Regions from separate parts of the Streptococcus sp. HMSC073D05 genome, predicted to be linked through region 2. Evidence: predicted binding sites of a transcription regulator. Region 2 holds the regulator's gene; the other holds the start of a gene.
The links. Region 2 encodes NrdR, which represses ribonucleotide reductase genes. Its sites were predicted from a motif close to ACACNATATATNGTGT; they were not measured.
Positions count from the first base shown of each region.

Region 1 (3,423 bases), on a different contig from region 2:
ACTTATCAAAGTATCTACCGTTGGCATAATCAGATTTTTCAAAATTGTGGAAGGTGACACCACGTTCGCGTGCAATGTTATTTGATTCTACGAGAGTCCAGTAGTTCATGAGCATGAAGTAGATACTTGTGAACTCAACAGACTCAGGGGATCCGTATTCAATCAATTGTTGCGCAAGGTAGCTGTGAAGTCCCATAGCTCCAAGTCCGAACGAATGCGCCAGTTTATTTCCGTGGTCGATAGTTGGAACGGCCACGATATGAGAGCTATCTGTAACGAAGGTCAAAGCACGGACCATGGCACGAATCGAACGTCCAAAATCAGGTGAAGTCATCATGTTAACCACGTTGGTTGAACCAAGGTTACATGAGACGTCAGTTCCCATTTTAATGAATTCTTGAGCATCGTTAATCAAGCTTGGCTCTTGAACCTGGAGGATCTCTGAACACAAGTTACTCATGATGATTTTCCCATCAACAGGGTTTGCCCGGTTAGCAGTATCGATGTTGACTACATATGGATAGCCAGATTCTTGTTGCAATTTAGAAATTTCAGTTTCCAAATCACGTGCTTTAATTTTTGTCTTGCGGATGTTTGGATTAGCAACCAACTCATCGTATTTTTCAGTGATGTCGATGTAATTGAATGGTACTCCGTATTCACGTTCCACAGAGTATGGGCTGAAGAGGTACATTTCTTCATTTTTACGAGCCAACTCATAGAACTTGTCTGGTACGACGACGCCAAGTGAGAGAGTCTTAACCCGAACTTTTTCATCAGCATTTTCTTTCTTAGTAGAAAGAAAGGCGATGATGTCTGGGTGAAAGACATTGAGGTAAACCACCCCAGCCCCTTGGCGTTGTCCCAATTGGTTAGAGTAAGAGAAGCTATCTTCAAAGAGTTTCATAACAGGTACGACCCCAGAAGCGGCTCCTTCATACCCCTTGATCGGTGCTCCAGCTTCACGAAGGTTGCTGAGGGAAATCCCAACCCCACCACCGATACGTGAAAGTTGAAGGGCAGAGTTGATGGAACGTCCGATCGCGTTCATATCATCGGTTACCTGGATCAAGAAACATGAAACCAATTCTCCACGGCGGGCACGTCCAGCGTTTAAGAAAGAAGGAGTCGCTGGTTGGTAGCGTTGGTGGATAATTTCGTTTGCGATGTCTCGCGCGATAGCTTCATTTCCATCTGCAAAATAGAGAGCATTGAAGAAGACACGGTCTTCCATGCTTTCAAGATAGTATTCTCCATCATTTGTTTTCAAAGCGTATTGGTTATAGAATTTGTAGGCCGCCATGAAGGACTTGAATTGGAAGTTTTGGTCTTTGATAAATTGGGCCAATTCCTCTAAAAATTCAGGACGGTATTTCTCGATAAAAGCTCTCTCAATGTAATTGTGCTCGAGAAGGTACTGAATCTTGTCTGTAATCGAGTCAAAGGCTTTAGTATTTGGTACAACATTTTCTTTAAAGAACGCATCCAAAGCTTCTTTATCCTTATGAAGCATGATTTGGCCGTTTACTGGACGGTTGATTTCATTGTTAAGACGAAAATACGTCACATCTTCAAGAGATTTTAATCCCATAATAATCCTTTTCTAGTTCAAAAAAATGAAGAGGAGAAGTCCTCTCTTTACAAGTAAAAAGTCTAGTGTTAGGTTGCTAACGCTAGACCCTATTTAAGCAAAATACTGTGTTTATTATGAAAGTTTCTTCAACTTAGCTGGTTGAAAACCAGAAAATACTTCATCCGGTGTTTGAATAACTGGAGCAGCATTGAAGCCAAGGTTCTTAACATGCTCTACAAATTCTGGCTGTTCATCTAAGTTAATTTCGCGATATTCCACGTGATTGCTATCGAGGAATCGCTTGGTCATTTTGCATTGAACACAATTATTTTTTGAATAAATGGTTACCATTTCTTTTCCGTTCTCCTATCGAAATATAAATCTGTAAACAGTATAAACAAAATCCAGCAACTTGTCAACAAAATAAAACTAAATATTGTGCAAAGAGATGAAATGGAGTTTTCAAAGCACAATATATTGTGGTGAGTGAAAAGTGTGAAAATCGAAGAAATGGGATAGGAATAGGCTTTAAAGCATCTTTAATTAGTTATAATTTTTTGGTGAATCAATATCCTGTGGTTAAAGAGCTTCTTTTCATTGAAAGCGGAGGAAAATGTTACTTATAATATAGTAGAAAATTGAAAAGATATTTCCTCTGTTCTTCAAGTGCTTCTTAAAATGTATCTAAATTGGGATTTTTCGCAGTCTTTTTCTGTAAGTCAGTGATAAAAATCTTGAAAAAAATTTCAAAAGATGATATAATACCAAATTGTAAGGGTTATCAAAAGGTAACTCAAAAACTATTTTTAAAAAGGAGAGTCAAACTATGGCTTCTAAAGATTTCCACATCGTGGCAGAAACAGGTATCCACGCACGTCCAGCAACTTTGTTGGTTCAAACTGCTAGCAAATTTGCTTCAGATATTACTCTTGAATACAAAGGTAAATCAGTTAACTTGAAATCAATCATGGGTGTTATGAGCCTTGGTGTTGGTCAAGGAGCAGACGTTGTAATCTCTGCAGAAGGTGCTGACGCTGATGATGCTATCGCAGCTATCTCAGAAACAATGACTAAAGAAGGATTGGCTTAAAATATGACAAAAATGCTAAAAGGAATTGCAGCATCTGACGGTGTTGCCGTTGCTAAGGCATATTTGCTCATTCAACCAGACTTATCATTTGAGACTGTTTCAGTCGAAGATACAAGTGCAGAAGAAGCTCGTTTGGATGCAGCTCTTGAAGCTTCACAAAACGAGCTTTCTCTTATCCGGGAGAATGCAGTAGCAAGCCTTGGTGAAGAAGCAGCGCAAGTTTTTGATGCGCATATGATGGTTCTTGCTGACCCTGAAATGATTGGTCAGATCAAAGAAACAATTCGTACGAAAAAAATCAATGCAGAAGCAGGCTTGAAAGAAGTCACTGACATGTTCATTGCGATCTTTGAAGGAATGGAAGACAATCCTTACATGCAAGAACGTGCGGCAGATATTCGTGACGTTACCAAACGTGTCCTTGCCAACTTGCTTGGTAAGAAATTGCCAAACCCTGCTTCTATCAATGAAGAAGCAATCGTGGTTGCGCATGACTTGACTCCATCTGATACAGCGCAGTTGAACAAAAAGTATGTAAAAGCTTTTGTTACGAATATCGGTGGACGTACCAGTCACTCAGCTATCATGGCTCGTACACTTGAAATCGCAGCTGTTCTTGGTACAAATAACATCACAGAACTTGTCAAAGATGGTGATGTTTTGGCTGTTTCAGGGATCACTGGTGAAGTGGTGATCAACCCTACTGAAGAACAAATTGCAGAGTTCAAAGCAGCTGGTGAAGCTTATGCTAAACAAAAAG
Region 1 is NZ_KV807489.1:328,055-331,477, reverse strand. Features, by position in the region: gene nrdE (class 1b ribonucleoside-diphosphate reductase subunit alpha) at 1-1,591, opposite strand, end outside; gene nrdH (glutaredoxin-like protein NrdH) at 1,706-1,924, opposite strand; gene HMPREF2832_RS05025 (phosphocarrier protein HPr) at 2,400-2,663, shown strand; gene ptsP (phosphoenolpyruvate--protein phosphotransferase) at 2,667-3,423, shown strand, end outside.
Region 1: nrdH (glutaredoxin-like protein NrdH) is a predicted target of NrdR. The motif match lies at 2,041-2,056, and genes of this name have one in related genera.

Region 2 (3,423 bases):
ATGAAGTGCATTCCGTTGCAGATGGTGAAGTGATCAACATCGAAGATGTGAAAGATCCTGTATTCTCACAAAAAATGATGGGTGACGGATTTGCGGTTGAGCCTGAAAATGGCCACATCGTTTCACCAGTTGCTGGTAAAGTTACTAGCGTCTTCCCAACCAAACATGCCCTTGGTTTGGTAACAGATAATGGTTTGGAAGTCTTGGTTCACATCGGTCTAGATACTGTTAGTCTTGAAGGAAAACCATTTGAGGTTAAAGTTTCTGAAGGTCAAACAGTGGCTGCTGGAGACCTCTTGGTAGAAGCAGACCTTGATGCGATCCGTGCAGCTGGTCGTGAAACTTCAACAATTGTTGTCTTCACAAATGCAGATGCGATTAAATCCGTTAAGGTCGAACATACTGGTAAATTGGCAGCAAATGCGCCAGTTGCAACAGTAGAATTATAAGAGACGTCGGCAAAGAAAATGAGGTTGGGGCAGTGCACCCGGCCTCTTGCCGTTTCTTGATTTGGAGAGAAGGAGAAATCAGGGGATGAAATTTTTAACATTAAATTCCCATAGTTGGATGGAAGAGAATGCTCAGCAAAAATTTGAAACCCTCAAGGAACAAATTTTAGAAGCGCAATATGATGTGATCTGTTTCCAAGAGGTCAATCAAGAAATGGCCTCAGAAACAGTCGAAACAGATGAGTATTATCAAGCTTTGCCATCATCTGTAGCGATTCACAAGGATCACTTTGTTCGCGTATTGGTAGAAGAGTTAGCTGCTCATGGACTCCACTATTATTGGACTTGGGCCTACAACCATATTGGCTATGATCACCTCAATGAGGGTGTGGCCGTTCTTTCGCGTCAACCCTTGAAGGCGGATGAGATTTTGGTATCCAATATGGATGATCCAACGGACTACCATACTCGTCGAGTAGCCGTTGCCCATACAAGTGTAGATGGCAAAGAGATTGCTGTTGCCAGCGTCCATCTTTCTTGGTGGGACAAAGGTTTCCAATTTGAGTGGCCACGCATTGAGAACTACTTCAGCCAAGTAGGCAAACCTTTTATTCTAGCTGGTGATTTCAATAATCCTGCTGGTCAAGAAGGGTATGAAACGATTCTATCCAGTTCGCTAAAACTTCAAGATAGTTTTATCGAAGCCAAAGAAACAAAGGGGACTTATACTGTAGGTCCTGGAATCGATGGCTGGACGGATAATCAAGTTCCATTGCGAATCGATTACGTCTTTGCAAGTCCAGAATGGGACATCCAGCGTCTACATGTCATTTTTGATGATCAAAACAAACCCCATGTCAGTGATCACTATGGCTTAGAAGCTGAATTATCACTTTAATATAAATGGAGAGTCGAAAGGAAAACGATTTTATTCAATCGTCCTTCGACTCTTTTTTATGGATCAATGAGGAGCAAGCATAGGGGATTCTCCTGTTCTTCTGCTTTCTTTACGATTCAATTTATGGTAAAATGAAGTGTTAAAACAGTTTAAGGAGGTAGCAAATGCGTTGTCCAAAATGTGGTGGAAGTAAGTCTAGTGTGGTGGATAGTCGACAAGCTGAAGATGGGAACACCATCCGTCGTCGCAGGGAATGCGAAGAATGCCATTATCGCTTTACTACCTACGAACGAGTGGAAGAGCGGACCCTAGTGGTTGTCAAAAAGGATGGGACACGCGAGCAATTTTCTCGTGATAAAATCTTTAATGGTATTATCCGCTCAGCTCAAAAACGGCCTGTTTCTAGTGACGAAATTGAAGAAATTGTAAACCGGATCGAGCAAAAGGTTCGCAGCCAAAGTGATAATGAAATCAACAGTGAATATATTGGTTCGTTGGTCATGGATGAGTTAGCAGATCTAGATGAGATCACCTATGTCCGTTTTGCTAGTGTTTACCGGAGTTTCAAGGATGTCGGTGAGTTAGAGACCCTCTTGAAACAAATTACGAAGGGAACCAAGAAGAAAAAGGAAAAATAGATGAAGCCCAATACGCCTTTCGCATTTTTAAAAAATAATCTTCTTCCACCGGCAGGGGCTGCATTGGAGCAGTATTACCTGCCTATTTTAGAGACAGAAACAGTAGCGATTTATCGTTATCTGCTCGCCTCTTATGATCAGGGTGAAAAACAATATTTACTTGCTCAAATCCTCAATCACTTGAATATAGGATTTCCACAGTTGCTACTAGCCTTTGATCGTTTAATTGCTATGGGGTTGATGGATCTCTATGAGGAAGAAGTTGGGATCACCATCCAGTTACATGCTCCTCTTGAATCAGAACAATTTTTTTCGAATGCTATTTTCAAACGCTTGCTTGAAAAAAAGATTGGGGAAAAGGCTGTTGAGGATCTGATCCCAGCACGCTCTTTAGGAACTAGACGGCAAGTTTCCTTCTCTCAAGTCTTTGGACTAGATGCTGGTGAGGTGACCGTTGTTCCAAGCAAGAAACAGCAGTTTGATATGGAGATGTTTAAGCGAATGATGGGGCGTGATGGACTTCGTTTTGCGGATGAAGGAGAAGCGACTCTTGCCCTCTTTGCCATTGCAGAAGAGCAGCAATGGACCTGGTATGAAACGTATCTTTTAGCCAAAGAAACAGCTGTAGACCGTACCGTCTCTCCAAAGAGAATGAAACAAAAATTAGCTCAGGCTAGCCAAGAGCAACCCCGCATGTCCTATAGCCGTCAGGAAGAAACTATACTGAGGGAAGCTAAGGCAAAATCCAGCCTACAATTTCTAGCGGAGATTAAGAAGGCGCGCAATGCGACCATTACGCAGAGCGAACGCAAGACTTTATCCAAGTTAGCTGATCTAGGCTTATTAGATGAGGTGATCAATATCATCTTATTGTTGACCTTTAATAAGACCCAGTCTGCTAATCTCAATGAAAAGTATGCTTTGAAGGTGGGAAATGATTTTTCTTATCAAGGGGTCAACAGTGCAGAACTAGCGATTTTAAAAGTTCGAGAACGCCAGGAACAAGCTAAAGCTCAAGGAAACAAGGGGACGAGTCCTACATCAGCTAAGGGCAAGAACAGCAATGTTCCCAAGTGGAGCCAACCAAACTATCAAAATCAAACCAGTCAAGCAGAAAAGGTGGATCTTGCTAAAGAGAAACAACGCCTATTAGAAAAACTGAATCAAGGAGGTGAGTAGATGGAAAGTGTAGGTCAAACCATGTCTCACATGAACCGTGCGCGTCAATTTAACTATGAGGATTTGGTCGCACAGATCTTGGCAGACCAAGAAGTTGCTGCCTTTATCAAGGACCAGTCTTTGTCTGAACAAGAAATTCGACGGAGTATTTCAAAATTTAATCAATACATTAGTGAACGCAACCGTTTCTTATTGGGAGATCCGGATTATATTGCCAAAGGTTATAAGCCCATCCTCACCATGAATGAAGGCTATGCGG
Region 2 is NZ_KV807499.1:377,443-380,865, reverse strand. Features, by position in the region: gene HMPREF2832_RS09320 (PTS transporter subunit IIBC) at 1-449, shown strand, start outside; gene HMPREF2832_RS09315 (endonuclease/exonuclease/phosphatase family protein) at 535-1,347, shown strand; gene nrdR (transcriptional regulator NrdR) at 1,512-1,985, shown strand; gene HMPREF2832_RS09305 (replication initiation and membrane attachment family protein) at 1,986-3,164, shown strand; gene dnaI (primosomal protein DnaI) at 3,165-3,423, shown strand, end outside.